DNA from 4 places in the Bacillus thuringiensis genome. Region 2 is predicted to be linked to each of the others. Evidence: riboswitches for the same ligand, from Rfam matches in the RefSeq annotation. Region 2 holds a riboswitch; each other region holds the start of a gene.

Region 1 (7,886 bases), 210 kb from region 2:
CCATCTATTTCTTCTATCTTTGCATTTTGGCCTTGTAGCATTTGTTTCTGCTTTTCATCCATACTAGCTAGCATACTCTCTGTCTCTTGCCCTTTTAATGCAAACTTCAGTTTATAATTATCTCCACTTTTCTCCATCTTTACTTTATTTAAAATTTCCGATGGAATCTCTAAATTATCTACCATTCCTTGAGTCGCGTTCATTCCGTTAGCATTTAATTGTTCCTCTGGTACAGACATCACTTCACCCGTATTAGGATTTTTCACCTGACCAGCAATTTTGCCACCTACATCATAAACAATAACCTCTGTACCAGAAACATTCATTTCAGAACGAGAGTTTTTTTTCTTCGGCTCTAGTTGCATTTTGGCCTTCATTACATTCATCTCTGTTCCTTCAGCCTTTATTCCCACATCATATGTCATCGTTACATTTTCTTCGTTTTTAAAAGCTTCATTCGCTTTATTGAAAACATCCTTCGCTGTTAATTCCTTTTCTTTCTGCACAGCTTCTTTTTTCGGTTCATCAGTCTTTTTTGTTTCCTCATTACTACACCCTACTCCTAGACCGACTGCAAGTACTAGACTTGAAATTAAAATAAGTTTTTTCATAACGTCCCCTCCTTCCCAAAAATAATATCATCTCTATTCCTATGAAATCTATATAATTCGTAATATTTATCTTTAAATTTATTTCCTATATAACAACATGTTTGAGAAAAAGTTTAAATATGATGTAAATAATAACAACTCATTTCAGGAGGTCATTATGAAAGCGATTATTTGCACAAAGTATGGACCACCTAATGTTCTCCAGCTTCAAAATGTAGAAAAGCCTAAACCTAAAAAAAATGAAGTATTAGTTAAAATTCACGCAACAAGTGTATCGACTGGAGATTGTAGAATACGTGGCTTTAATAGCCCCCTCTTATTTTGGATTCCTATGCGGATCATATTAGGTTTCAGAAAACCGAGAAAACCTATACTTGGCGTAGAGTTATCCGGTGAAATCGAAGACATTGGAACAGATGTAACACAATTTAAAAAAGGGGATCCAGTTTTTGCATTAACAGAACTCAACCTTGGTGGTTATGCCGAATACACATGCGTGCATGAAAGTGGATTAATAGCATTAAAACCTACCAATGTGACCTATGAAGAAGCTGCTGTTATTCCTTTTGGCGGAACTTCAGCATTGCACTTCCTTAGAAAAGGACAGATAAAAAAAGGGCAACAAGTACTTATATACGGCGCCTCTGGGTCAGTAGGGACGGCAGCCGTACAACTTGCTAAATACTTCGGGGCGACTGTCACAGCCATTTGTAGTAGTTCGAATTTCGATTTAGTAACAGCTTTAGGGGCAGACAACGTAATTGATTATATGAAAGAAGATTTTACTAAGCGGGGCGATCACTACGATATTATATTTGACGCAGTTGGAAAATATAAAAAGTCTCTTTGTACAGATGCATTAATGCCTAATGGAAAATATGTATCTGTGAACGGAATGATGGCAAAGGTCAGTAAAGAAGATATGAACCTACTAAAACAACTAGCTGAAACAGAAAAGCTAAAACCTGTTATTGATAGAATTTACCGATTAGAAGAAGTTGTAGAAGCCCATACGTATGTAGAAATGGGCCATAAGAAAGGAAATGTTTCGATTACCTTAAAATAAAATATATTCTGAAAATATTATTGACAATTCTTTTTGTACGATTTACTATTAGTACCATATTTAAAACTACATACACATACTCTTATCAAGAGTGGCGGAGGGACTGGCCCGATGATGCCCGGCAACCGAGCTTATGACGTATAAGCTAAGGTGCTAATTCCTGCAAAACGAGTTTTCGTTTTGGAAGATAAGGGAGGAATCTATTTCGTCTATTCGGCACCTCTCTTATTTTTGGGAGGTGCTTTTTATTTTGGAACGTATATGAAGGGGGATTTATAGATGAAAAAGGTATTATTAAGCATTGTAAGCGGAGCAGTATTATTATTAGGCGCATGTAGTGCGAGTTCAGATAAAGAGGTAAAAGCATTAGACGAGAAAAAGATTACTGTCGGTGTAACAGGTGGACCACATGAACAAATTTTTGAAAAGGTAAAAGAAGTTGCAGCAAAAGATGGTCTGGAAATTGATATAAAAGTATTTAATGATTATGTAGCGCCAAACGTATCTTTAGATGAAAAAAGCCTTGATGTAAATAGCTACCAAACGAAATCGTATTTAGATGTATTTAAAGCTGAACGCAATATGAAATTAGCTGAAGTATTTTCAACAGTAACATTCCCTATGGGCGTATATTCTAAAGATATAAAAGATGTAAAAGACTTAAAAGACGGCGATGCGATTGCTGTACCAAATGACCCAACGAATGAACTTCGAGCTTTAAAATTATTTGAAAAAGCAGGGGTTTTAAAAGTTGATCCAAAGGCTACAGAAAAAGCGACTGCAAAAGATGTAATTGAAAATCCAAAAAAATTAAAGATTGTCGAATTAGAGGCATCTCAATTACCAACGCAACTAAGTGAAGTAAAAGCAGCTGCAATTAACACAAACTTTGCATTAGGTGCAAAATTAAGTCCAGCGAAAGATTCTATTTTCCGCGAAGGAAAAGATTCACCATATGTGAACTGGGTTGTTGTTCGTACTGAAAATAAAGATGATGCCGTTGTAAATAAATTAAAGAAAGCTTATCAATCTAAAGAAGTAAAAGAGTTTATCGAGAAAAAATTTGATGGTTCAGTTTTACCATCTTGGTAGGAGCTGACGATAATGATTGAATTTAAAAACATATCCAAAGTATTTTCAACAAAAAAAGGGACTGTTGAGGCTCTTAAGTCTACTTCCCTTAAAGTAGAAAAAGGCGAGGTATTTGGAATCATTGGGTATAGCGGCGCTGGTAAAAGCACATTGATTCGATGTGTAAATTTATTAGAAAAACCAACGACAGGAAATATCATTGTAAACGAACAAGACTTAACAACGTTATCGACAAAAGAACTAGCAAAAGCGAGACAAAAAATCGGAATGATCTTTCAAGGATTCAATTTACTTAAAACTGTTACCATCTATGAAAACATTGCATTACCTTTACGCCTTGCTGGCATTCCAAAAGCGGAAATTAAAAAAAGGGTAGAAAAATATTTACGCATTGTCGATCTTTTCAATCGAAAAGATGCTTATCCAAGTGAACTTTCTGGCGGTCAAAAACAGCGCGTTGCAATTGCACGTGCACTATCACATGAGCCTGAAGTGTTATTAAGTGACGAAGCAACGAGCGCTTTAGATCCAGAAACAACTGATTCTATTCTTGATTTGTTATTAAAGATTAACGAAGAAATTGGAATTACGATTTTACTCATTACACACGAAATGAACGTTATCCAACGTATATGCGACCGCGTTGCCGTTATGGAACATGGATCTGTAGTCGAAAGTGGGACTGTGAAAGATATTTTCACAAACCCACAACATGTAACAACGAAGAAATTTGTAAATAGCGCCTTTGCAGCTAAAATTCCAGAAGAGGTACAGAAAGAACTACAGAATACTGGAGAAATTGTAACACTTTCATTTATTGGCACTACTTCAGGTGAACCTGCCTTAGCTGTTGCCACAAAACGTTTCCAAGTGTATCCGAATATTTTATCCGGTAATATTACGCAGTTAAAACATGAAGCATATGGGAAACTAGTCGTTCATATGCAAGGAGAACAAAATGAAATCCACCGTGCTTTATCATTTTTACAAGAGCAAGGAATCATTGTAGAAGGAGGTAGAACAGATTATGGGAAACAAGTCCTTTTTGGATGAATGGGGTAAAGTCATATGGGAAGCCACAATTCAAACCTTTCAAATGACATCTATTTCATTACTTATCTCTATCCTTATTGCATTACCACTTGGCGTCACACTTGTTTTAACGAGACCTGGTGGGCAGCGTGAAAATAAAATCATCTATCCTATTCTTAATACGGTTATTAATATCATTCGCTCTCTTCCATTTATCATTCTATTATTCTTCATCTTACCTTTTACAAAGTTTCTAATGGGAACATCCATTGGCGTGCAAGGGGTGATCGTACCACTTGTCGTCTTCACAGCTCCCTATATCGCACGTTTAATGGAGACGGCTTTACTAGAAGTAGATCGCGGTGTCATTGAAGCCTACCAAGCGATGGGCGTTTCTACTATAAAAATCATTTGGCATGTTATGGTGAAAGAAGCTCGTCCCTCCCTTGTACTTGGATTAACAATTGCAACGATTGGCTTAATCGGCGCAACAGCAATGGCTGGTCTTGTAGGTGCTGGCGGGCTAGGGGACTTAGCATATCGCTTCGGACATTTACGCTACGAACCAGAAGTAATGTATGCAACCGTCTTTATTCTAATTATCCTCGTTCAAGGATTACAGTCTTTAGGTAATGGTGTTGCACGAAGACTGAAGAAAGATTAAAAAAGAAGGTATCTCCCCAGGGGGAGATACCTTCTTTTTATCCCGCATTAACGGGCAGTAAGATCCCGCCTCAAAATTCAGCGGAAGCAAAAAAGTTAGGCGGGGGAATCACTGCCCGTAAAAGCCCGATTGGTTCAACTAATAATCAGTGGGGGATGAACCCCCCACTGATTAAAGTTTCACTTTACCTTTTAAATCCACCTTCTGAATGAATAACTTGCCCCGTAATCCACTCAGCTTCTTCACTTACTAAAAATTTAATGAGTCTAGCTGCATCCTTTGGCTCACCAATTCTGCCAAAAGGAAACATCGGCTTTAACCCTTGTTTTATCTCTTCATTCATCCATCCTGTATCGGTTGGTCCTGGATTAATTGCATTCACTGTTATTCCTAAATGAGCTACCTCTGCTGACAACGTACTAGTAAGAGCATCAATAGCTCCCTTCGTTGTCGCATAAGCTAGTTCTCCTGCCATAGGACCTTGAAATTGCCCCGAAGTAATATTAACAATTCTACCACCAGATTTCTTATCAAATCCTCGGGCAAATTGACTACTGAGCAATGTAGTCGCACGAATATTCACCATATAATGCTTATCTAATTCTTCAGCAGTCAACGTAGAGAAATCATTATTCGTAGAATATGCTGCATTATTAATTAATATATGAGGGTACCCTAATTGTTCAGTAACTTTATTTATAAGCTCTTTCGGTGCATCATTCCGAGTTAAATCTAACTCCATGCTCGATACTCTAACACCATTTTGTAATAGCTCTTCTTCTAATTGTATTTGTTCATTTTTATCAACGCCCCATGGCATCTCTTTATCATAATCCGTCCAGTACGTAAAAAATATATCGTATCCTGATTCAGCTAATTCTTTGCAAATTGCTGCGCCTATACCGTCTAGACGACTTACGCCTGTAACAACTGCTACTTTATTTTTTAATTGGTTCATCATATACTCCTCCAAGTTTAAAGGACGCATATTTTATATAAGAGATATAAATTTCCCCACCTAGACCTCTGTCCTTACAAAAGGGATGTACAAGCCAACTATGCAGTCCTTGCATGATTTACAAATAGCTAAATAAACCCTCACTTATGAGAGCAAAATTTATCTATCTAGTAGTTTCTAATCATTACAAGTTCATCCACATATCTAGTCTTTGCCTCCTTTTGATATATCTCTATTATTAGTCTATCAAAAAAGATGAAATGTTACAAAAAATAAAACAATTACTCACAACATATATTCGTTCACATTTCCTCCATTGTGAATCTTTTCACAATGGATATATAATAAACTTGTAAATATAATATTGGAGGGATTTCAATGGTTATCAATTTTTTAAGAACTGATAAACGTGCTACTTTCATATTATTATTATTACGGCTTTACATAGGGTATACATGGCTCGCTGCTGGGATAGGCAAAGTCTTCGGACAATCTTTTGACGCAAGTGGTTTTCTAAAAGGTGCTATTGCTCAAGCATCAGGTGACCACCCTGCAGTACAAAGTTGGTGGGCAGATTTTCTTCAACATTTTGTTCTTCCAAACGCAGACCTATTTAGCTTTTTAGTTCAATGGGGAGAAATTTTAGTAGGTCTAGGTTTAATTTTAGGCGGATTAACAAAAACAGCTGCATTTTTCGGAATCATAATGAATCTTTCATTTTTATTAAGCGGAACTGTTAGTGTAAACCCAAACCTACTTATTTTGACTATGTTCATTTTAGTTGCAGGGCAAAACGCTGGACGTATTGGATTAGATGGCTATGTTTTCCCTAAACTTTTCCGTAAAAACAACCACGGAACATATAAATTAAGTAAAACTGCGTAGTAACAGTTTACTTTTAAAATATAAATAAGAAAAAGAGCCTATAGGCTCTTTTTCTTATTTATCCTAATTTAAACTTTTAACGAGCCACGAAAACCTCTGGCAGCATAGTAAGAGTCTGCTCCATTGTGGTACACGAAAACATGACCGAAGCGATAATCGCAAAATAGAGCACCACCGAGTTCTCGAATATCTGAAGGTGTTTGTACCCAACTTGATGATTTCATGTCAAAATCGCCAAGTTGTTGCAATTCCCGATATTGTTCTTCTGTTAATAGTTCAATGCCCATAGCATTGGCAACATCAATAACGTTATTTTCTGGTTTATGTTTTTTTCTTGATTCTAACGCCTCAAGATCATAACAAAGACTTCTGCGGCCTTTAGGACTCTCCTTTGAACAATCATAGAAAGTATATTTGTCCTTTTCTTCATCATAACCGACAACATCCGGCTCACCGCCAGTTACTTCCATTTCGTTAAGTGACCACAATTTTTCATTATTAGTAGTCAGCTTCGTTTCAACTTTAGCCCATTCAAGACCTTCATGGCGGTTCATGTTTTTCTCAAAACGAGCTTGCAATACTTTCAATAACTCTTCACGTTTTTCTACTAGTAAGTCATTTTTATTTCCTGTCATATTAGTCCTCCCTGATGTGTGTACTGATAGTAGTTTAAGTATATATTTTATAATAAATCATCTCAATATGAAGACTGTTTCAACCTTATGTATATCCTGTACAAATATCCATTATAAAGTCCTAAAACCCTCCATACTCTCTCCAAGAATATAGTGTGAAAACCACATCAAATTCTGTTGCATAATAGCTACATTCATTCCCAGCTGATTAGGACTATATGCCATTCCTTTAAATATAATTAATTCTGTATCAACTTCCATACCCCTTAACCCTTGATATAGCTCATATGCATTTGCAGTCGGAATTCTTGCATCTTTTTCACCATGTTGGATTAAGGTAGGAGTACAGGCCGATTTAATATATGTCATTGGTGATGTTTTCGTATATATTTCTGGATCATTCCATGGATTATCCCCTAAATACATCCTAATAAAGTAAGGAATATCTGTATTTACATAATGAGTGCGCCAATTAGTAATTCCACCACCAACTGAAATAGCTTTAAATCTACTGCTAAATGTAGAACAGAAAGCTGATATATATCCTCCGTTACTCCATCCCATAACTCCTACTCTATCTGTATCTACTATCCCTTGATCAACTAGTTTATCCACCCCTGATATAACATCATCGTAGTCAGCGATTCCCTGTTTTCTATAGTTTGCTTTTAAGAATTCATTACCATAACCAGAACTTCCTCTGTAGTTTGGCTCTAAAACGATAAAGCCTTTTTCGATAAACTGTTCAATCGGATATTTCTCATTGAAACAGTCTGAAAATATCGGAAAGGATGCCCAAGCCGGCCCACCGTGAATTACTACTAATAAAGGATATTTTTTATTAGTGTCAAACTCTACGGGGGTTGATATAACACCCTCTATTTCAAGACCATCACTACTTTTCCATGAGATGACTTCCCTCTTACTTTTAAGCTTCCCTTCG
Region 2 (7,886 bases):
AATTATCATATTAAGAGTGTGAGTCAAGTAGTGAAATGTAAAAAGAATGAAGATGAATAATGTTTAATAAATAAGAGGGGCATTATGAGGGAAAGAGAAGAACAATTCCTTATTTCGATAGTATGAAAAGGAATTACTTACTATTAATACAAAACATTGCCCTGATTATTTTTTTTGAAACGGAAGATAGGAAAGCTGATATTTATAGGAAGGAGGATATAGATGAATGAGTTGAATAAAAGTATTGGAGAAAATATATATGTTAAATTAATCGGTGAAAAAAGATTTAAAGGCGTATTAATTGATGTAGGAAATGATATTGTTGTTCTTTACAATGGACAAGATTACGTATATATATCGTTATATCATGTACAATACTATAAATTTTTAAGACCATATGACGAAGAAATATCAAAACCAGATGTTGATTCTGTAATTAAGAGGGAATCCCCTTCAATTTCTTTGAGAAAAGTATTAAGTACTTCTAAAGGGATTTTTACAGAAGTTTATGTAGCAGGAAATGCTCCAATACATGGTTATGTTACAAGTGTGATGAACGATTATATTGTTTTTTATAGTCCGGTTTATAAAACGGTATATATATCTTTAAAGCATTTAAAATGGTTAATTCCGTATAAAGAGAACCAAGTACCGTATGCCCTCAATAAAAATGAACTCCCCGTAAATCCGTTAAATATTACGTTAGCTAGAACGTTTGAAGAACAGCTTATTAAAATGACAGGGAAAATTATGGTGTTCGATTTAGGTGAGGAGTCCAATAAAATTGGAAAAATGGCGAAAATTGATGAAGGTCATATTGAAATATCAAAAGCACGTGATGCAAAAATGTATGTGAATATTCAACATGTAAAATCCGTCCATTGTCCGTAGATTAGTTGGAAGGGCTGGCTTTTTCTTTTATATGCAGAAGAAAAGGTCGAGCCTATTTATTTAGTTTAATTTGGATATGAGGGGAAAAATGAATTGAATATAAATATATTATAGTGGAATCTTGTTTTGAAGAATTTGCACTAATTTATAAAGAAATGTGTACGAGCTATCTTTTATGTATTCAATTTATTTTTTGAGGAGGAGCTGCTCAATTAATTTATTAAAGGGGTTTTGTTTGTGGAGCAGTTTCCGAATTCGTTATCAATTACATTGCTTGGTAGTGCTGGTGGAGCAGCAAAAGCAGTTTTAGCAATTTTAAATCAAGCGATAGCAAATGAAAAAGATCCAATTTATGAAGTATTAAAGAATGCCAAATTTCATTTGGTGGATATAAAGCAAAAAGATAGGACTTATTATGATGAGTTGTTTTCGAATTTGAAAAGTCAATTATATTTATATGAAATAAACCTTCATAATGTAGTGGAATTTAAACAACATTTAAAAGAAAAAAGAACGAGTGTTGTGATTGATGTTTCAGGGGCAGATACAATTAGAGTATTAAGCTGCTGTAATGAACTAGGAATTTGTTATATTAACTCAGCCTTGGAAAATGAGGCAGTAGATCAGGACGATAGCTTAATCGGCTTTCAGCTTACGGAAAGATATACAAGGTTTGAGAAGGAGAAAGAGAAATTTACAAATACAAAAGCAATTATAGGTTCAGGTATGAATCCAGGTGTTGTTCAATGGATGGTTGTTGAGCTTATGAAGGAACGACCAAATGAAAGGCCAAGAGCATGTTATATTGTAGAACATGACACGTCGTTTTTGAATGATACAGCACTTATAAAGCCACATACACTTTATGCTTCATGGGCAGTAGAGCGATTTTTAGATGAAGCAATCTGGAGTTATCCGATGTATATGAGTCATCATCGTCCTCTTTACTTTTATGAAGATGTATATGCTTCAGAGTATAAAGTGAAGTTAGGAGAAAAAGAATTCTATGGTTGTTTAATGCCACATGAGGAAGTATTAATTTTAGGGAAAAACTTTAATATGGAAGTTGGTTTTCTTTACCGAATTAATGAGTATACAACAAATATAATTAGACAGAACTTAGATCAAGTAGAAGATTTATGGAACTGGAATCGTAAAGTATTTAATCCAGCGGAAGAAGAGGTTGCTGGAGAAGACCTGGTCGGTGTGTTACTCGTTTATGAAAATAGTGAGACATATATGTATAATGTGATGAATAGTAGCCAAGTTTTTCGTAAATATAAAACGAATGCAACGTATTTTCAGGTAGGGTGCGGGATTTATGCAGGCTTGTGCAGTATATTTTTAGATCAATTTGAACAAGGTGCTTATTACGTCGAGGAGTTGTTATTAAATACAGAAAGTAAGTACGGTGAATATTTAAATTTATATATGAGGGATTTTGTAGTAGGGCATAATAATTTTACGGATGGATTGTTACATGATAGGGTAAGGTGGATGTAAGTTGTTACTAAAAGGAAGGAGAGCTCTCCTTCCTTTTAGTATTATAAGGTTAAATATTGCCCTGAAAGCAATTTCATACTTATAATTTAAGGAGATAACATATAAAACGTTATTTTTTGTATTGATCATGAGGAGTATTCATATGAACAAATTGAAAAGCTTAATTTATGAAGAAAGAGAAGCTTTAAAAGTATTTTTATTGTTATTCTATATTATATTTTTTTTATATGACGTTATTTATTACTTTGTGTATCCGGCTATGGACATTAATGGTGCAAGGATAGGATGGCCAGAAGGTGGTATGGGGATAGGGGTTTATATATTAGTAATATCTTTATTTCCTATTTCAGTATATCTTCAAAAAAAAGGTTATGTATATTTTGTGAAATATTTGTTTTTAATTGGGTATATGTTTATTGATATCATAAATAATTTAATGATTTATTTAAACAGTAATCGTGTTTTTGAAAATGGAAATATGGTTGAAATATTGTTAATTTTATTTGCGCCGATATTTGTGAATAGAAAGTATTTTTACTTAGTTTCTTTTAGTGTAATTGGAAAGTATGTATTTTTCACTTTGATATTACAAGATATTAAAGTTGTGATTCCACTTGTTTTATGTATATTCTTTTTTATTATTTCACATTCTTTATTAAAACGATTTCAATCTTATGTAAGAACAGTGGTTGAAATGATGAACAATATGAAAGAGACGGAAAATTTAGCAGTGATTGGGACTATGTCTACAACGATTGCCCATGAAATTCGAAATCCGCTAACAGCGTTAAAAGGGTTTACGCAAATGCAAAAAGAAAGAAACCCAACTGATACGATGAGCTACAACATTATGCTACAAGAAATTGAAAGGATTAATGGATTTGTTAGTGAATTGATGTTGTTAGGAAAGCCAAAGCCAACAAATTATGAAAGATGTAATATACGAGCCATTCTTCTATATGTTGTGCAGCTAATGGAAAGTTATGCAACGCAATATAGAGTTAAATGCCATTTACAAGTAGATGGGAATTTACCGGCTATAAACGGTGATGATAAGCAATTAAAACAAGTGTTATTAAATATCATTAAAAATGGAATAGAATCAATGCCAGAGGGTGGAGAAATTCATATCCGTGCATATCAAAAAACGCAAGGACATTTGTGTATTTCTGTCGAAGACCAAGGATTTGGTATAGAGAATGAGAAATTAGGAAAAATCGGCAAGGCTTTTTACACAACAAAGGAGAATGGTACAGGACTTGGATTAATGATTACATATAAAATTATTAAGGAACATCAAGGAAGTATCACAATTCAAAGTAGTGTAGGAGTAGGAACGAAAGTAGAAATTTTTCTGCCGACCGTTTAATGTATTGGGAGAAAAGATTTTTCAGAAAAGTGTTCTTGTTGTGTAAATATAAACATTTTATAAAATGTTTCAAGAAGGGTTTTTTTTATAAAATACTTCGTTTATAATGGAGGAAAATATCGACATGAGATTGGTTGCTCATGTAACGGTTCAGTAGTGTTACGAAAAGATAAGAAGGGGTGCACGCGCATCCTTTTTTCTATGCAGATATTATGAAAGAGGTGGTATGATGGAATTAACATTAAATTCGACTGTATGTTTACATACAATTCAATTTCGAAAAGAGCAAAAGAATTATATTGTAAAAGATACAATTACAGGAGAAAAATATGAAATGCCGCCACTTTGGATTGATGCACTAGCAATGATGCGTGACGGTTTTTTATTGGGTGAAATTGAGGAGAAATTAAAAGAAGAGTATCCAGCTGAAGAAGTAAATATGTTAGCGTTCACGAGGCAATTGTTAGAGTTGGAACTTGTTGAAATGGTAGATGGTGAAGAGATAGCTTGCACAAAGAAGAAAGAGATTGATTGTTTAGCTTGGGTACGTCCTCGTGTGGAACAATTCTTTCTTAATTTAAATAGAAAATATAGAAGCAAAGGTCAGTAATGACCTTTGCTTTTTTTGTAGCTCCATTTAAAAAATAACAGCAAATGCTCTTGCGAAAGCACCGTCACTATTTTTAATTTTTAAAGGTGCTGCTGAGAAAAAGAAACGTTTTGCTTCGATAGCATCTAGATTTGTTAAGTTTTCAATTAAATAAATATTATTCCCTAATAATATGTGATGAATCGGTGATGTTTCTGTTGTAACTTCATCAGGAGAAATGAAATCTAAACCGATAGATTTTACTTTTAATTGAACTAGTTCTTCAGCTAATTCTTCAGAAAGATAAAATGCTTCTTTCTCATAAGCTTCTGTATTCCATTTAGTGGATAGATTGGAATGAAAAATAACAATATCACCTTCTTTTATGTCAGTATTATGCAATACTGCCTTAGGTAATTTTCGCTCTTGAATATGTGTTACATCTATAAGAACAGCTTCGCCTACAAATTGATCTAGCGGTAATTGATCAATAGTTGTTGCTCCTGAAATAAAATGCGCAGGAGCATCACAATGCGTGCCAACATGAACGACAGAATGAAAATCTGTAACTTGATAGCCTGCTTCTTCAACGCTTGTAACAGCTTCTAGTTGTATTTTAGGTGTTCCAGGAAATTGAGACATATTATTTTCAAATGTTTGCGATAGATCAATTACTTTCATTTTACATACCTCCAATATATGTTTTTCAAATAATAAAAAGCTCATCCTTCAGTATCAAGAAAGATGAGCTTTACATGCTAGTTGAGTTTTATCTTCCAAAATGCAATGCATTTTGCAGGAATTAGCACCTATTCAGTTTGTATAAACTGAGGTTGCTGGGCTTCAAAGGGCCGGTCCCTCTGCCTCTCTTGATAAAGAAGTATTCAGTTTTTAAAATCGGAATTTTCCGATAGTTAAATTGTAATTCATTTCCTTTTTGCGTGCAATATAAAATAGGTATTCACCCAAATAAAGCTGCTCGCATATTGTAGCTTATGTAAATAGAATGCTGCGAAGGAGTGAGTGCAGTGACAGGAAATGTACTGAATTACTATGCTGGTGGTAATACAGCTAGGGGATTTCACAATTTATACGAAGAGAATTTAAAAGGATTAGACAGATTATTTATCTTAAAGGGTGGCCCAGGAACGGGAAAATCTTCTTTAATAAAGGCAATAGGTCGTGAATGGGTTGGAAAAGGATACGATATTGAATTTTTACATTGTTCTTCTGACAATAAATCGGTTGATGGTGTAATTATCCCAAAATTAAAAGCAGGAATTGTTGATGGGACATCGCCGCATGTTATTGAGCCAAAAATGCCAGGAGTTGTTGAAGAGTATATAAATTTAGGAATTGCTTGGGACTCAGATAAGCTAAGGAAGCAGAAGTTAGAAATTGAAAGATTTGTTTCAGAAGCAAGCAAAGCTTTTCAGTCTGCTTACGCACGTTTTAAAGAGGCATTGGTTATACATGATGAGTGGGAGAAGATATATATTGATAATATAGATTTTAATAAAGCAAATGAACTAACCGATCAGCTAATCCAGAAATTATTTGCAGATAAAGGCGGGAGACAATCGCTTGTAAAACATCGTTTTTTAGGAGCTGCTACACCGAAAGGGGCAGTTGATTTTGTTCCTAATTTAACAGAAGGGTTACCACATCGTTATTTTATAAAAGGGCGCCCAGGCTCTGGAAAATCAACGATGCTCAAAAAGTTAGCTAAGGCAGCTGAAGAAAAAGGGTTTGAAGTTGAAGTATATCATTGCGGATTTGACCCGAATAGTCTTGATATGGTTATCGTAAGAGAATTAGGCTTTGCAATTTTTGATAGCACCGCACCACATGAATATTTTCCAAGTCGCGAGGGTGATGAAATTATTGATATGTATGCCCTTATTGTTACGCCAGGGACGGATGAGAAATATGCGAAGGAAATTCGTGATGTTTCCATTCAATATAAAGCAAAAATGAATGAGGCGATGTCTTTCTTAGCGAAAGCAAAATCGGTTCGTGATAAATTAGAACGAATTTATATTGCTGCTATGGATTTTTCAATAGTAGATGCATATAAAGATGAGATTCAAAAAGAGTTTGAACGAATTGCTACTACTGTAATCGAAAAGCAACAATAGATGTTCCGTTTTGCTGTCAGTAATTTCTGACAGTTTTTTTAGTATGTAGTAAAATTAGTAGTGTATTTGTCGAATTTCCAAGGAAATAATCAAAAAATAGAGGTGTTATGAAATGAGAGAGAAAATCGAGTTGGAGTTAGAAAGAATTGAAAAAGAGAATGATGTGAAAATTTTATTTGCGGTAGAATCAGGGAGTCGTGCTTGGGGGTTTCCATCGAAAGATAGCGATTATGATGTTAGGTTTGTTTATATACATCCGGTAGAATGGTATTTATCAATTCATGATAAACGAGATGTAATTGAATATCCAATTAGTGATGATTTAGATATAAGTGGTTGGGATATTAGAAAGGCATTGCAACTATTCGCGAAGTCGAACCCAGCTTTACTTGAGTGGATTCGATCACCAATTTTTTATTCGAAAAACTCTAATTTTCCAGAACTACTTCAACAGATGAGTGAGAAGAATTTTGATCCAAAAGCAACGATATATCATTATTTACATATGGCGTCGAAAAATTATCGTGAATTTTTGCAAGGTGAGAATGTAAAGCTGAAAAAGTACTTTTATGTATTACGTCCCATTTTAGCTTGTAAGTGGCTAGAAGAGAAAGCAACTTTACCTCCTGTAGAATTTGACCGATTGATTACAGAATTATCATTAGAACGTAGTGTATTAGATGAAATTGAAAAGTTGTTAATAAAGAAAAAAGCAGGTACTGAATTAGATGTTGGATTGAAAATTAAGGTGCTAAATCAATTTTTAGAAGAACAAATTCATTACTATCAGCAGTATGTAAAAGGAATTGAAAAGGGATCAGGGATCGATATTGAGAGTTTAAATACATTGTTTCGAGATACGTTGTTTGAAGCATATGAAAAAGAGCACAAGTAAGTTGAACTGCACCCCAATTGTTAGACACAGTCTAACAATTGGAGGTGCAGTTTTTCTATGGCTAAATTTACAGCTGATGAAAAAATACAAATCGTTCTACGTTATTTGAACGGAAATGAAAGTTATCGAGAACTGGGTAGATCGCTCGGTATAAGTGACACAATCATTTTGAATTGGGTAAACCAATATAAACAGAATGGTCTGGAAGCTTTTCTAAAACGATGTACAAATTACACACAACAATTTAAACTAGACGTACTAAACTTTATGATTGAAAACGGTATGTCCTTATTTGAGACGGCAGCTATCTTTAATATTCCTGCCCCTTCAACGATTTCTGTTTGGAAAAAACAGCTCGAAACACAAGGAATTGATGCCCTTCAATCTAAGAAAAAGGGGCGTCCATCCATGAAAAAAGATTCAAATAAACAATTAAAACAACCTTTAGCTGAAGGGTCAGTCGAAGCACTTGAAGCACGCATTAAACAGCTTGAGATGGAA
Region 3 (7,886 bases), 2.6 Mb from region 2:
CGTTTTTTATATACAGATTATGAGAATACAGTGTATGTATTTCAGCTTATTTCGGAAGTAAGCTTACCTGAAGGTTCACCAATTCGAATTGAGTTCGATGGTGAGGAAGCGACAGGAGAAGTATTATCTGTACATGGATTAGAAATAGAATTGAAATTAAATGATTATATACAAGGTGAAATAAGAGAAGCGGTTTTATACAGTGAACCGTGGCAACTTTTAGAGCAACTGCAAGAGCGATTGAAAGAAGCACGTAAAGATAAGTTGAAACGTAATCGTATAAAGCGTCTCGTTGATGGGACGAGTAGTCCGAAGCATATTGAGAAGATGAAAAATCCGAAAAATGAACTGGCATATCGCTCGTTTTACAATCCGACAACGTACGTATGGGGACCACCTGGAACAGGGAAGTCTTACAATTTATCACGTATTATTTCGGCTCATTATCAAAAAGGAAAATCGGTACTTGTGTTAGCTCATAGTAACGCGGCAGTAGACGTATTAATGAGTGAAGTAACGAAGCAAATTGAAAAGAAAAAGAAATGGACGCCTGGCGAAATTGTTCGTTACGGTTATAGTCAACATGAACATATACGAAATCATGAAACGTTACTTGCATCTAAGTTAGTTGAAACGACGAACGGATCTTGGGGTGAGGAAAGACTCTATTTAGAAGAGACACGACAAGATCTTCGTGAAAAAATCTTATCGTATAAAGCAACATCTGCTGATAAGAAGCGTATACAAGAGATTGAAAGTGATCTTCGAAAGCAAAAAGCGAAAATTAAAGAAGTAGAAAAAGAATATATTGAAAATGCGAAAGTAATTGGTGCAACTCTATCAAAATGTGCAATTGATGCGCTAATTTATGAGCGTACATTTGATTTAGTTGTCGTAGATGAAGTGAGTATGGCGTTCGTTCCGCAAATCGCATTAGCTGCTTCACTTGGAAAACGTATCGTCGTTTGTGGTGATTTTTTACAATTACCTCCAATTGCGATGGCGAACCATGAACTCGTTCGCAAATGGCTTGGGGAAGATATGTTTTACCACGCTGGGATTGTTGATTCTGTAAATAAATCAGAAGCACATCCAAATCTATTTATGTTGCAGGAACAAAGACGTATGCATGCGGATATATCGAAGTTTACGAATTCATTTATTTATAAAAACAGAGTATATGATCATCCGTCTGTTTCAGAGCGTAAAGAACTTGCGCAATTGCAGCCGTTCGCAAATGAAGCGAGTGTTTTATTTGATACGAGCCAAATGGGAGCTTTTTCGTTAAAAGATGCTGCTTCTGGTTCACGTTTTAACATTATGTCTGGTTTAGTAGCGATGCAAATGATGTTAATCGGATTGTTAGACGGTGTTCAGTCGATTGGTGTTGTGACACCTTACAGGGCGCAGTCACGTTTTTTATCGACGTGTATTAGAGAAATGTTGCAGAGAACGAAATATCAAAACATACCAGTTTTAGTGGCGACAGTTCATAAGTTCCAAGGTTCTGAAAGAGATATGATGATCTTTGATACGGTTGACAGTTATCCGCAAGAACGACCTGGCGTGTTATTCTTTGACCATAAAAATCATCGGCTCGTCAATGTAGCAGTGACAAGGGCGAGAGGGAAGTTCATTCAATTATCAGATTGCCATTATATGCGTAAAAACCTTTCGAGAAAACAATCGTTATCACAATTAACAGCTCATATAGAACGTCATGGAGATGTGTATGACCGCACGACATCAAGACAATTGTGGGAACGGAAAATTTCGAAACGTCTACGCTGGTTTATGGAAATGAATCTTGAGGAAACGAAAGGGCTATTAAAAGATATTTTAGCCGCAAAACGAAACATTATTATTTCACTTCCAAGTACGAAACAAGTAGATAAACGAGTATGGCAAGCGTTAATGCGTACAAATGCACAAATAACAGTTTATAGTGACGGACCAGTTCCGCTGAAAAATGTAAAGTTACAAAGACAAAATAAAGCATTCCCGTTTATTGTAATTGATGATGAAATCTTCTGGGCAGGCGCACCTCTCACATCTCAAATGATGTTTGAAGGTAGTACGGAATTCCCGTACATATGTGCAAGACTGCAAGCACCAGAAACAATTGGTGTATTAAAAGGATTTTTAGATATTCGGTAAATTCGGATAGGAATTCCTTGACTTTTAATTGGAATGAACTTAGAATAAATGTAATTTAATATAATTTTATGAAAATTCTTATCGCGAGAGGTGGAGGGACTGGCCCTATGATACCTCGGCAGCGGATTCGTTATGAATACTGTGCCAATTCCAGCAAGGTAACTTGAAAGATAAGAAAGAAGCTCATTTTGACTGTATATACAGAAGCCTCTTTCTATCTTTTAGAAAGAGGCTTTTTTACGTGAAAATAAAGGAGGAAGAAAAATGGGAGCGACAGGAGTAGCGTCACAAAGAAAAGCAATTGAAGAAAGTATAGAAAGAAATAAGGAAAAGTACATAGAAACAAGTCATGACATTCATGCGAATCCGGAGATCGGAAACCAAGAGTTTTACGCATCAAGAACGTTAAGTTTATTACTAGGGAGTGCTGGTTTTCAGCTGCAACACAATATAGCTGGACATGAAACAGGTTTTATTGCGCGAAAAAGTTCAGGAAAAAAAGGACCAGTCATCGCATTTTTAGCAGAGTATGACGCTTTACCAGGACTCGGTCATGCGTGTGGTCACAATTTAATTGGCACAATTAGCGTTGCAGCAGCAATTGCATTATCAGAAACGCTTGAAGAAATTGGCGGGGAAGTTGTTGTGTTTGGTACACCAGCAGAAGAAGGCGGGCCAAATGGTAGCGCGAAATCAAGTTATGTAAAGGCAGGTTTATTTAAAGACATTGATGCGGCGCTTATGATTCATCCAAGCGGAAAGACAGCGACAACGAGTCCTTCACTAGCAGTCGATCCACTTGATTTTCATTTTTACGGAAAAACAGCTCATGCTGCAGCTTCACCAGAAGAAGGGATTAATGCATTAGATGCGGTTATTCAGCTCTATAACGGTATTAACGCACTTCGCCAACAACTTCCGTCAGACGTGAGAATTCATGGCGTTATTAAAGAGGGCGGAAAAGCACCTAATATTATTCCTGACTATGCCGCAGCTAGGTTCTTCATCCGCGCAGCAACGCGAAAAAGATGTGCAGAAATAACAGAAAAAGTAAGAAACGTTGCTGAGGGAGCAGCGTTAGCAACAGGTGCAAAAGTAAAAATCCATCAATTCCAAAATGAAATCGATGAATTACTCGTAACAAAAACATATAACGATATCGTAGCGGAAGAACTAGAACTATTAGGTGAAGATGTAAATCGTAAAGAAAGAGTAGGGATCGGTTCAACCGACGCAGGAAACGTAAGTCAAGTCGTACCGACAATCCATCCGTACATTAAAATCGGACCAGATGACTTAATTGCACATACGAATGAATTTAGAGAAGCAGCACGTTCAGAACTTGGAGATAAAGCATTAATTACATCGGCAAAAGCATTAGCAAATACGGCGTATCGATTAATTACGGAAGAAGGGTTGTTAGAGAAGGTGAAGGAGGAGTTTAAAGAGGCGCAGAGGAATCAAGGGTAAGTGAGAAGGGGGATTATACCCGGGATTTTTAGTAGGAAATTGAATGAAAAAAGAACCAGCCTATGGCTGGTTTTATTATATTATAAAAGAATTTTTTCACATACACTTGATATTTCTACCTTAGTGTCCTCTTATTAGAACGACAATTTCTCCTCAAACTCACTCTTTAAAACAATTAAAGGAGACGACAAGCCAAATTGCATTAAAGAGTCTAAAAATGCAGCGAGAGAATCCATCGAATCGCTCATGACTTTCATCATATAATTAAACTCCCCACTAATTCGATATAAATCTGTTACTTCAGGAGCGGCATTACAAAATTGGATAAAATCAGAGCATTGGCTCGTTTTAAACATGATGAATGCTTGAATGTTTTTATTAATTTTGGAAGGCTCAAATTTCGTTCGGTAAGCTGCTATAACTCCTTGATCTTCAAGCTTGTTAATTCGTTCTTTTACAGCAGGTTGCGTCATGGATATAATTCGTCCGATTTCTGAAACAGAAATCCTCGCATTTTCATACAACAAGTTCATAATTTTATGATCGATTTCATCCAATTTTACTGCGTTTTGCATTGTGTAGCCACCTTATTTTATTTTTTTAAGTAAATCACAAATTATAACTATAATATCATAAGTGAACGAACTAAATTGCCTATAAATCTATATTTAAAATTATTGGTGTTTGTATGAAAATATAAGTATAGCATTCATCAAACGGAAATTTAGGAAGGATGGAGAAAATGAAGAATCTTGATGGGAAAGTAGCGTTAGTAACAGGAGCGAGTCGCGGAATTGGCCGTGCGATTGCGATGAGATTGGCGAAAGATGGAGCATTAGTTGCAATCCACTACGGCCGAAATAAAACAGCTGCAGATGAAACGATTAGTGAGATTGAATCTAATGGAGGAAAAGCGTTCTTAATTGAAGCTGAACTCAATTCAATTGATGGTGTCAAAAAGCTAGTAGAACAGTTAAAGAATGAATTACAAATAAAAGTTGGTACATCAGAGATTGATATTTTAGTAAACAATGCAGGGATAGGTACACAAGGAACGATTGAAAATACGACAGAAGAAGTTTTTGATGAAATTATGTCCGTAAATATTAAGGCGCCGTTCTTCTTAATTCAGCAAACATTGCCGTTACTACGAGCAGAGGGGCGTATTATTAACATTTCGTCAGCTGAAGTAAGACTCGGTTTTACAGGCTCAATTGCATACGGTTTAAGTAAAGGTGCATTAAATACGATGACACTTCCTCTAGCTAAGCATCTTGGAGAAAGAGGTATAACAGTGAATACAATTATGCCTGGATATACGAAGACAGATATTAATGAAAAATTGCTAGATAATCCGGAAATACGAAATTTTGCTACGAATTCATCTGTTTTCGGACGAATAGGGCAAGTTGAAGATATCGCAGATGCAGTAGCGTTCCTTGCTTCTTCTGATAGTCGCTGGGTAACAGGGCAGATTTTAGATGTTTCTGGTGGGTTTTGTTTATAGGGGCAGCACCCTATAAACATCAGATTAATATTTTTTAGTAGCTATAGAAACTCCATTCCTTAGAAATATTTTAACTACTAAGTTGTAAAAAGAACCGTAGTTTTCATTTTTGAATAAACTAGGGTCTTTTTAATTGTAAAGATATAATGCGAGGAAGGTTTTTTAAAAATTAAAAAACTTGATGAATTAGTTGCATAAAGAACTAAACGGCGTATATACTATAAATATCAAAAAAAATTGATGAAAGGAGAGTGAACTACAATGGCACAAAATTTTCAGTTATATGAGAAAAAATTTAAAGCATTAGCTGATCAAAAACGTTTAGAGATTATGTATGAACTTTGCCAGCGAGGCCAGACTTGTGTATGTGATTTAACAGAGATTTTTGAAATGACGCAATCTAAGTTGTCCTATCACTTAAAGATTTTATTAGATGCAGGTTTAATTGTAAAAGAAACAAAAGGTACGTGGAGTTATTATGATTTAAATGATGCGGAAGTAAACAATTTATTATCAGAAGAATTATGCTGTATCTTTAGAAAAACAGGAAAAGGTAGTTGCTGTTAAAATTTTGTACTATTAATCAAAAAAAATTGATTAATGATATATAAAGAGGAGGAATAAGGTATGAGATATGTTCACGTTGGTATAAACGTTACGAATTTAGAGAAGTCTATTGAATTTTATGAAAAGGTATTTGGTGTATCACCAGTTAAGGTGAAAACGGATTATGCAAAATTTTTATTAGAGACGCCAGGACTTAATTTCACGCTGAACGTACGAGATGAAGTGAATGGAAATCAGGTAAATCATTTTGGTTTTCAAGTGGATACAGCTGAAGAAATTACAGTACATAAAGAACGATTAGAAAAAGAAGGTTTCTTTGCGCGTGATGAGATGGATACGACTTGTTGCTATGCAGTGCAAGATAAGTTTTGGATAACGGATCCTGATGGGAACGAGTGGGAGTTCTTTTATACGAAAGCACAAAGTGATGTTCATAAAATTGAAGATCCATCTTGTTGCACGACTTCAAATGAGGTAGCTAAAAATTCTTGTTGTTAATAGGAGATGGAAAATAAAATGAAACGTTTATCTTTTCTAGACCGATATTTAACACTATGGATCTTTCTAGCGATGGCTGTTGGGATTGGTTTAGGGTTTGTGTTCCCTAGTGTAGTAGACGGACTGAATACATTACAGGTTGGAACGACGTCTATTCCGCTTGCTGTTGGTTTAATTGTCATGATGTATCCACCATTAGCAAAGGTTCGTTACGAGGAAATGGGCCGAGTATTTAAAGATGTAAAAGTATTGGTTTTATCTTTAGTACAAAACTGGATTATTGGGCCTGTACTTATGTTTGTTTTAGCAATTATTTTTCTTCCTGATAAACCAGAATACATGGTTGGACTCATTATGATTGGGTTAGCACGTTGTATTGCAATGGTAATTGTTTGGAATGACCTTGCTGATGGGGATAAAGAGTATGCGGCAGGTTTAGTGGCTTTTAACTCGGTATTTCAAATGTTGTTCTTCTCGGTTTATGCATACGTGTTCGTAACAGTAATCCCAGAATGGTTAGGAATTGAAGGGGCTATCGTTAATATTACAATGGCAGAAGTAGCGAAATCAGTATTTATCTATTTGGGAATTCCTTTTATAGCAGGTATGTTAACACGTTTTGTATTAGTTAAGTTAAAAGGAAGACAGTGGTATGAAAAGGTCTTTATACCTAAAATTAGTCCACTTACATTAATTGCATTGCTATTTACGATCATCGTTATGTTCTCTTTAAAAGGGGAGATGATTGTTAGTGTACCACTTGATGTAGTAAGAATAGCGATTCCGTTATTAATCTATTTTATTGTAATGTTTTTCGTTTCTTTCTTTATGGGAAGAAAAATTGGTGCAAACTATCCGGTAACAACAACGTTAGCATTTACAGCAGGTAGTAATAACTTTGAGTTAGCGATTGCGGTAGCGGTTGGTGTGTTTGGTATTCATTCGGGCGCAGCATTCGCAGCTGTCATTGGACCGTTAGTCGAAGTACCTGTCATGATTGCACTTGTAAATATCGCTTTTTGGTTTAAACGTAAATATTTTAATAATCAATCAACTTAAAAACAAAGGTGGAAAACAACATGGCAAACAAAAAGACAATTTACTTTTTATGCACAGGAAATTCATGCCGAAGCCAAATGGCAGAAGCATGGGGCAAACAATATTTAGGGGATAAGTGGAATGTGTATTCTGCAGGTATTGAAGCACATGGAGTGAATCCAAATGCGATTAAAGCAATGAATGAAGTGAATATCGATATAACAAATCAAACATCAGATATAATTGATGCAAACATTTTAAATAGTGCTGACTTAGTCGTTACACTTTGTAGTCATGCGGATTCTGTTTGTCCTTCGACACCTTCGCACGTAAATCGTGTTCACTGGGGATTTGGTGACCCGGCAGGAAAAGAATGGTCTGAATTTCAACGTGTTCGCGATGAAATTGGTGAACGTATAAAGCGATTTTCTGAAACAGGGGAGTAAATAAAGGAAAGGGCCAATCTTCTATCATATAGGAGATTGGCTCTTTTTTATTAGTCATGACTGCATTGGTTCGCATAAATTACCGAAAAATAGAGGATTTTCTATTGGATTGATAAAGTTAGAAATGTATTTAATCATGTAGGTGTTCACAAATAATAAAGTCATTTAAAAGATCATAAAGTTGTTTAGAATTAGAGATGGTA
Region 4 (7,886 bases), 2.3 Mb from region 2:
TGTTATGTGTAGCTGTAGTGAGTGGCTGTGGTGCAAAAGTAAGTGATGTTGCATTGGTAAGTGATATTGGTGGGCACACTGTAGAGGCTAAAGCAGAAGTGCAGGATACTATTAGTTTAGTTGATGGCCGAACTGGTACTGAAGTGAAAAAATTAGATTTATCTGGTTTAGGCTATTTCGAAGATGAAGCGAAATTTAAAAAGTCTGTAACAAAGGTTGTTGGTGAGGTTGGAAAAAGCGTCGACAAAAAAATGGTTCCTTCACGTATAGCACCTGATGGAAGTTGGCAAGAAGGAAAACCTTCTTATGAATTAATGGAAAAAGAATTAGTAGATAAATTGTTAAATGTTGGTATGTGGGATGCTACGTATCAGTTGCCGATCGTGGAGAAAAAACCAGTCGCAACATTAAGTGATGCGCAAGGAAATGGTACGGTAATTGGTAGATATGAAACGAACTTAGGTGGTTCAACAGGTGGCCGTATTGAGAATATTCGTTTGTCAGCAGCGAGCATAAATGGAGTTGTGTTAGCAAAAGGAGACCGTTTCTCTTTTAATTCATTAATCGGTGATACAACACCAGATAAAGGATATCAATTAGGGAAAGAAATAGTTGATGGTAAATTAGTAGATGGATATGGCGGTGGTGTTTGTCAAACATCTTCAACTTTATACAATGCAGCAGATCAAGCTGGCCTGAAAATGGTGGAGAGAACTACACATTCTAAAACGGTAGGTTATGTTCCACAAGGAAGAGATGCTACAATTGCATATCCATATTTAGATTTAGTATTTGAAAATACGAATGATGCACCTGTGAAGCTTTATATGGGCATTCAGGGTGGAAAGCTAGTTGCTGAAGTACATAAAATGAGATAAGTATAATACCTTTATAAAAAAGCCATTATTTCTAAGTTTGATAGAATTAATGGCTTTTTTGTGCAATCAATATTACACCTCAAGATATAATGAACAGGAGGAAATTTAATAGGAGTAAGACAGTCTAAAAAAAGCATTAAATTTAATTCATAGTTTTCTTATTGACATTATTAGTAATGGGGTGTATTCTTCATAATAACAACTAAATAAATGGAAAAATTTATTGGTTTTCTTATCAAGAGAGATGGAGGGACTGGCCCGATGAAATCTCAGCAACAGGCTGTATCAAAGTACTGTGCTAACTCCAGCGAACGCAATAGGCGTTTGAAAGATGAGAAGAAATGGATTCACATTTAACTCTTCTTATATGCGTAAGAAGAGTTTTTTGTTTAGAGAGGGGGGATAGAGTGAAGTTTGATGTAACGTATTTTTTAGAAAGTTTTCCGCAATTATTTAAATATGTATACATAACTTTAGGGATTACTGTAGTTTCAATGATTATTTCCTTCGTTATAGGGATCGGCTTGGCGATCATAACGAAAAATAAAACGAAATATTTATATTCAATTGCAAGAGTGTATATCTCTTTCTTTAGAGGAACCCCGTTATTAGTTCAATTGTTTGTTTTATATTTCGGATTACCACAAATCTTTCCGACATTTACAGTGCTTACAGCTATGCAAGCAACTTTAATTGGCCTAAGTTTAAATAATGCTGCTTATTTATCAGAGATTATTCGAGGTTCATTAAATGCTGTGGAATCAGGGCAAATGGATGCCTGTTTATCAGTTGGAATGACAAAGGCGCAAGCGATGCGACAAATTATTTTTCCGCAAGCTATTCGTGTCGCAGTACCGTCACTTGGAAATAATTTTGTTGGATTGTTAAAAGAATCTTCGTTATCTTTTGCACTTGGGGTGGCTGAAATTTTAGCACAAGCGAAAATGCTAGCGGCACAATCATATCGTTATATGGAAAGTTATTTAGCGGTAGCGATAGTATATTGGATTATTACAATCGTAATTAGCTGGGGACAGAAAAAGTTAGAAAAGAAACTGGATGCACCATATTTGTAACAGAAATGAGGTGATATATATGATTGAGATAAGAGATTTGTATAAGTCTTACAAACATAATGAAGTACTAAAAGGAATTTCACTTACTGTAAATAAGGGAGAAGTAGTAGTCATTATTGGACCTTCTGGTTCGGGTAAATCGACATTATTAAGGTGTTTAAACTTATTAGAACAACCGAATGATGGCAGTATTAGAATTGAAGATTTAGAGATTTATGCGAAGAGACTTTATAAAAAAGAAATAATACAATTGCGTCAAAAAACGGCAATGGTTTTTCAAAATTATAATTTATTTAAAAATAAAACAGCATTGCAAAATATTACAACGGCATTAACGGTTGTACAGAAAAAAAGTGAAGAAGAGGCAAAGGGAATATCGAGAAAAATATTAAAACAAGTAGGCTTAGCTGATAAAGAAGATTTTTATCCAACAATGTTATCAGGAGGGCAACAGCAAAGGATAGGTATTGCTAGGGCAATGGCTTTAAATCCCGCAGTATTATTGTTTGATGAACCGACTTCCGCACTTGATCCAGAATTGGTGAATGAGGTATTGCAAGTTATTAAAGACTTGGCAAGACAGCACATAACGATGGTTGTTGTTACACATGAAATGAATTTTGCAAAAGAGGTGGCGGATCGCGTTATATTTATGGCTGATGGCATTATTGTAGAGCAGGGAACACCAGAAGAAATTTTCCGAAACCCACAAAATGAACGTACGAAAAAGTTTTTACGACAATTGAATGCTTCAGAAGAAGGCAATCATTTCGTTATTTAGGAGGAAGAATTGTGAGGAAATCATCATTATTACTAACATTAGTATTAACAGTATCAGTTGGAGTTTTATCAGCTTGTGGTTCAAATACAGCAAGCGAAACAACAAATGAAAAAGTAGTAAAAGTTGGGACATCTGCAGGTCGTAGTCCATTTATTTTTAAAGAGGGTGAGAAAGTAAAAGGTTTTGATGCTGAAATTATTGAAGCGGCTGCTAAAAAGGCTGGGTATAAAGTAGAATGGAATGTTTCTGATTTTGAGGGATTATTTGGCTTATTAGATTCAGGACGAATTGATACAATTGCAAATGAACTATCAGTTTCTCCGGAAAGAAAAAAGAAATATGATTTTTCAATTCCGTACGTGTATTCTGGTTCTGTATTCGCGGTGAAGAAAGATAATCATACCATTAAATCGCTAGAAGATTTAAAAGGTAAGACTGTAGGTGTCGGGCTTGGTACAGCTGGAGAGCAAGAATTAAAAGCATTAAATAAAAATAATGCTTTTACAATTAAAACGTTCTCAGAGGATCCGACAGCGGAATTGAATGAAGTAGGACTTGGACGCGTCGATGCCTATTATAATGATAAAGTTCAAGTAGAAACAACTATAACAAAGGCGAAATTGGACAACGTCAAAATAGGATTTGGTCCACTTGAATGGGGAGAGATTGCATTTCCATTTGCAAAAAAGAGTGAAAAGTTAGAAGATATAAATAAAGCGTTGAAAGAATTAGAAAAAGATGGCACATTAAGTGATATATCGAAAAAATGGCTAAAAGTTGATGCTACGAAAAAACAAAATTAAGGTGTATTCGTTGAATGGAGTTATCGCCTATCAACTGATATAAAAAATTAAAGGAAACTAGAGAGGAAGTTATTCATGGTACAAATTCATACGAAAACACGTATTGGTCATGTTGAATTTAAAGTGAAAGATTTAGAACGTCAAATTGCTTTTTATGAAAATGTTGTAGGCTTAGAGGTAATTAAGCAAGAGGGAAATAAAGCATATTTATCTGGAAAAGGTGGAAAGAACGCGTTACTTGTTCTTGAAAAGTTAGAGGACGGGGTACTGCAAGAACCGCGTACGACTGGTATATATCATGTAGCCTTTTTAGTTCCGACTCGTGAAGCTTTTGCTTCTGCGCTATTTGGGGTTCTTCGTAATAAGAATGTAATTGACAGCCCGGCTGAGCAAGAAGGGCGTTATACATATTCAAATGAAATTTTACCAATTTCAAGGTTTAATAGTGCAAGTGATCATACATATAGCGAAGCTTTTTATTTGCAAGATTTAGAGGGGAATGGTATTGAAATTTATGCAGACCGTCCGCGCGATCGATGGGGAGAAGGGCCAGGAGGAAGTACACCACTTGATTTAAAAGAATTGGCAACATTCGTTGATTATGAGTTTGATGGTTTGCCTGCTAATACTGTCGTTGGGCACGTACATTTAAGAATAGCTGATGTAGAGAAATCACATGAATTTTATGTGAAAACAGTAGGTTTTGAAGTACAACAGCGTGAAGAGGATTGCTTATTTATTTCAGCAGGGGGATATCATCACCATATTGGTGCAAATACGTGGAACGGAGTAAACAATCCACACCCGCCAGTACATGCAACTGGACTAAAGGTATATGCGATTGTACTACCGCATAAAGAAGCGTTAGATGAAGTGAAAGAAAGATTAATAGAAAAACAACATGAAATAAATGAAACTACAAATGGGTTTGCGGTAGTAGATCCAAGTGGTATTACAGTGCAGTTTGAAATAGAAGCAGTGTAAAATAAGCGAGAAAGTGTATAATCACTTTCTCGCTTATTTTTGATACGTAATCCAAGTAGCACAAGGGTTAAAAGGGAAGGATTTTAATAGTTCCATTGCATATATACTAGTTGAATCGAATTCACCTTGAATGAAAGAATAGCCGTGTTTGTTTGCATACATAATTTGTTCGAAAACGAGAATTTTTAGTAATGGTAAATTGTCTGTAGTGTGAGTTCCGCACCATCCTAGTTCTAACGTATCATCCTTTTCCAATGTATGGAGGAAAGAGTACCCAATAATTTCGTTCTCTTCACTTATAATTAGAAAGCTCCCATCTAGTAACACGTCATCAGCTAAGATCTTTTCTTTCCAAGTTTCGAGAGGATATAGAGCAACGGGATTTGCTAAGTGGGTTTGCTCGTAAATGCCTTTTACTAAGTAGGCTAGTTTTTCTAGTAAGTTATTATTAGATAAGATGTTTGATAAAGTTTGTAAATGATAATTTGAATTAGGAACTATATCGATAGGAACTATTTTTTGTAAGTCTAATATTGGCATATATGTTCTTCGGATTTCAATAAACTTATTTTGTTCATAATAAGTTTTTAAATGAGCTGACGTTTCCCATATAGAAGTTTGGAATGGTAAATTAAATTGTTCTCGTTTTTGAATCTCAGTAAATAAGAATTGTTCAATACGTAGCTCTGAATAGAAAGGGTTCGTGTATATTCGAAAGTATGTGCAGTATGGATGGAAGCTACTGTTCCAGGTGAGAAAGATGCCTACTACATCTTTTTTATAGCAGGCAACATACGCACATTTTGTTTTACTATCTCGTAATAAGTTAAATAGATAAGAGTCTTCATTATATAAATCAATAAGTTGTTTTACTTTTAGCTCGTTACTTCTACTATATTTCTCTATAATAAGATTATTTTCATTAGATGGCTTCTTCATAGCTCAATCCAAAATCTTCTTACTACATTTCCATCTTCCTCAGTGAAATCATCATCACGAAGTCCACCGTTATGTAAAATTGTTTTTTCAGAAGCGGTATTCACTGCGTCGCAAACGACAAGTACTTTCGTGATGTTTAATTCCTTCGTTTTTTCTAATGATAATGCTAGTAATTTCGTAGCATAACCTTTTCTTCTTTCAGAAGGGCGAATGCCATAACCAATATGACCGCCAGCGTTAAATAGATGTTCAGTTAAACGATGACGTATATTAACAGCTCCGACAATTCTATTATTATCTGTAACGAGCCAATATGTAGAATCTGGTACCCAAGTTTCAGGGATATTTATTCCGTTATGCGCATCGAGAAGTTCTTGAACCATAGCTGGGAAGTTGGCAGGATTTTTTGTGATAACCCACGGGATCATTGTTTCACCGCTATCTTTCCATTCGTTATAGAAATCTAAGTATTCTTCTTGTAAATCAGTAGTAGGTGTAAGTAACGAGACGTTCATTGTTAGTAAGCTCCTTTAGTTATGTAGTTTTTATAAAAAATTATGACACAAAATGAAAGCGTTTTCTAAACTTTCTCAACCTAATTTCATGTAATTCACCTTTGTTTTTTTAGAAAATTAGTGGAGGTTTAAAATTAGAAGTTATTTATTTTATGTTAATATTTAAAATATTAACATAAAACGGTCGGAGTATTAAGTTTGTTTTAGTGGTATTCTTTCGTATCGATAAATGGATGTTTGTGATAATTTTTGTTTTATCTATCTATAATGAATGAAAGGGGGAAGTGCCCGTGAGTGTAGATTTTGATTTTATTATACGAATCGGTGTTGCTGGCTTGTTAGGAGCAATGATTGGTATTGAAAGAGAAATTCGATCGAAAGAAGCTGGATTAAAGACTCATTTCCTCGTAGCGGTAGGAAGTGCGTTAATAATGGTTGTTTCGAAATATGCCTTTTCAGATATTGTGTTTGAAGAGCATATGTCTCTAGACCCAAGTCGTATTGCAGCACAAGTCGTTAGTGGAGTTGGCTTTTTAGGTGCAGGCACAATTATTATTCAAAAGCAGGCGGTGAAAGGATTAACGACAGCGGCTGGTTTATGGGCCACAGCAGGAATTGGATTAGCAATTGGGGCTGGCATGTATGTAGTAGGGATTGGAGCGACGATTCTCGTTTTAATTGGTTTAGAAATTGTAAGTCGTATTTTTAAAGTGCAATTTTTATTTCCACAAAATATAACAGTGCAAATGTTTGTAAATAAACATGAAGCAGTACAACAAATATTAGAAACATTACAAGTGAAAGGTATTCCAATACTTTCATATGAAGTAGAAGCTTCACAGCAAGGTACAGAAACTGTTTATAAGGTAGGGATGCAACTGAAAAATATATCGTCAGAAGAAAAGAATGAGTTTATTCAGTATATGCAAACATTACCGGAAGTTACGTTTATAAAGTTAAAATCATAGTGTTGAAAACGAGGATAGATGTAGCAGGAATTTTGCTATTATCTATCTTTTTTTGATATAAAATGCACGGAAAGTCAAGCGTTAATTTTACATGGAATGGATACATGTGTGAACGTTACCTTATTTTTTCTCAATACAGGACAAAAAGTAAAAATAGTAAAATAATGGAGCGGGACACTAAAAATGTAAGGTAGGGGAGAGTATGAAAGGCTATTCAAAAAAAATGTTAGTAGGGGTAAGTTTTGCTAGTTTAATGTTAGGGAGTTTTCAAGGGGTAAGTTTGGCAGAAGATACTAAGGGAGAGCAAGTTTCTTATCGAAATGTGCTCAAAATGGAGCCAGTCGGTGTACAACTACCAGTACAAGAATTAGCTCATTCATCGAAAGTGCTCGAAAGCAAGTCTTTTGAGAAAAGGCTACAATTTGCCGATTTATCACAAAGACCGCCTGAGGTAAAAAAGGAAAGTAAGCAATTAGCTGTAGCGAAAACTTATACAATTGCTGAGTTAAATCAATTAAGCAATCAGCAGTTAGTAGATTTACTTGTAACAATTGATTGGGAGCAGATTACGGGGCTATTTCAGTTTAATACAGACAGTCTAGCATTCTATCAAAATGATAGTAGAATGCAGGCGATTATTGATAAATTGAAGCAGCAAGGACAAGCCTATACGAAGGATGATTCAAAAGGGATTGAGACATTAGTAGAGGTATTACGTTCAGGATTTTATTTAGGATTTTATAATTCGGAACTTAGTAAATTAAATGAACGAAGTTATCATGATAAATGCTTACCTGCATTAAAAGCGATGGCTAACAATTCAAATTTCAAGCTGGGTACATTAGAGCAAAATAGAGTGGTATCATCATACGGAAAGTTAATAGGAAACGCTTCGAGTGATGTGGAAACGATAACATCAGCTGCAAAAATTTTTAAACAATA

The links. Region 2 has a riboswitch for S-adenosylmethionine ahead of AC241_RS02075 (cyclase family protein). Riboswitches for the same ligand answer to the same signal wherever they lie in the genome.
Region 1: it holds a riboswitch for S-adenosylmethionine, as region 2 does, so the genes downstream of both, AC241_RS01005 (MetQ/NlpA family ABC transporter substrate-binding protein) here and AC241_RS02075 (cyclase family protein) in region 2, are expected to answer to the same signal.
Region 3: it holds a riboswitch for S-adenosylmethionine, as region 2 does, so the genes downstream of both, AC241_RS15610 (M20 family metallopeptidase) here and AC241_RS02075 (cyclase family protein) in region 2, are expected to answer to the same signal.
Region 4: it holds a riboswitch for S-adenosylmethionine, as region 2 does, so the genes downstream of both, AC241_RS17350 (amino acid ABC transporter permease) here and AC241_RS02075 (cyclase family protein) in region 2, are expected to answer to the same signal.

Annotation. Positions count from the first base shown of each region.
Region 1 is NZ_CP012099.1:166,744-174,629, reverse strand. Features, by position in the region: gene AC241_RS01015 (DUF6612 family protein) at 1-611, opposite strand, end outside; gene AC241_RS01010 (NAD(P)-dependent alcohol dehydrogenase) at 769-1,677, shown strand; SAM riboswitch class I at 1,757-1,871, shown strand; gene AC241_RS01005 (MetQ/NlpA family ABC transporter substrate-binding protein) at 1,957-2,769, shown strand; gene AC241_RS01000 (methionine ABC transporter ATP-binding protein) at 2,782-3,822, shown strand; gene AC241_RS00995 (methionine ABC transporter permease) at 3,797-4,465, shown strand; gene AC241_RS00990 (SDR family oxidoreductase) at 4,650-5,426, opposite strand; gene AC241_RS00985 (DoxX family membrane protein) at 5,802-6,308, shown strand; gene AC241_RS00980 (DUF4256 domain-containing protein) at 6,377-6,943, opposite strand; gene AC241_RS00975 (S9 family peptidase) at 7,055-7,886, opposite strand, start outside.
Region 2 is NZ_CP012099.1:380,012-387,897, forward strand. Features, by position in the region: gene AC241_RS02050 (hypothetical protein) at 1-60, shown strand, start outside; gene AC241_RS02055 (LSm family protein) at 223-891, shown strand; gene AC241_RS02060 (S-adenosylmethionine decarboxylase related protein) at 1,129-2,394, shown strand; gene AC241_RS02065 (ATP-binding protein) at 2,537-3,763, shown strand; gene AC241_RS02070 (hypothetical protein) at 3,993-4,373, shown strand; gene AC241_RS02075 (cyclase family protein) at 4,401-5,033, opposite strand; SAM riboswitch class I at 5,119-5,231, opposite strand; gene AC241_RS02080 (PRK06851 family protein) at 5,381-6,490, shown strand; gene AC241_RS02085 (nucleotidyltransferase domain-containing protein) at 6,603-7,385, shown strand; one part of gene AC241_RS32460 (IS3 family transposase) at 7,443-7,886, shown strand, end outside.
Region 3 is NZ_CP012099.1:3,010,083-3,017,968, reverse strand. Features, by position in the region: gene AC241_RS15615 (AAA domain-containing protein) at 1-2,157, shown strand, start outside; SAM riboswitch class I at 2,233-2,334, shown strand; gene AC241_RS15610 (M20 family metallopeptidase) at 2,422-3,627, shown strand; gene AC241_RS15605 (Lrp/AsnC family transcriptional regulator) at 3,762-4,202, opposite strand; gene AC241_RS15600 (SDR family oxidoreductase) at 4,370-5,134, shown strand; gene arsR (arsenical resistance operon transcriptional regulator ArsR) at 5,396-5,701, shown strand; gene AC241_RS15590 (ArsI/CadI family heavy metal resistance metalloenzyme) at 5,762-6,199, shown strand; gene arsB (ACR3 family arsenite efflux transporter) at 6,218-7,258, shown strand; gene arsC (arsenate reductase (thioredoxin)) at 7,279-7,683, shown strand.
Region 4 is NZ_CP012099.1:3,373,433-3,381,318, reverse strand. Features, by position in the region: gene AC241_RS17355 (VanW family protein) at 1-878, shown strand, start outside; SAM riboswitch class I at 1,108-1,216, shown strand; gene AC241_RS17350 (amino acid ABC transporter permease) at 1,286-1,954, shown strand; gene AC241_RS17345 (amino acid ABC transporter ATP-binding protein) at 1,974-2,735, shown strand; gene AC241_RS17340 (amino acid ABC transporter substrate-binding protein) at 2,747-3,538, shown strand; gene AC241_RS17335 (VOC family protein) at 3,614-4,522, shown strand; gene AC241_RS17330 (hypothetical protein) at 4,556-5,461, opposite strand; gene AC241_RS17325 (GNAT family N-acetyltransferase) at 5,458-5,976, opposite strand; gene AC241_RS17320 (MgtC/SapB family protein) at 6,267-6,944, shown strand; gene colA (collagenase ColA) at 7,147-7,886, shown strand, end outside.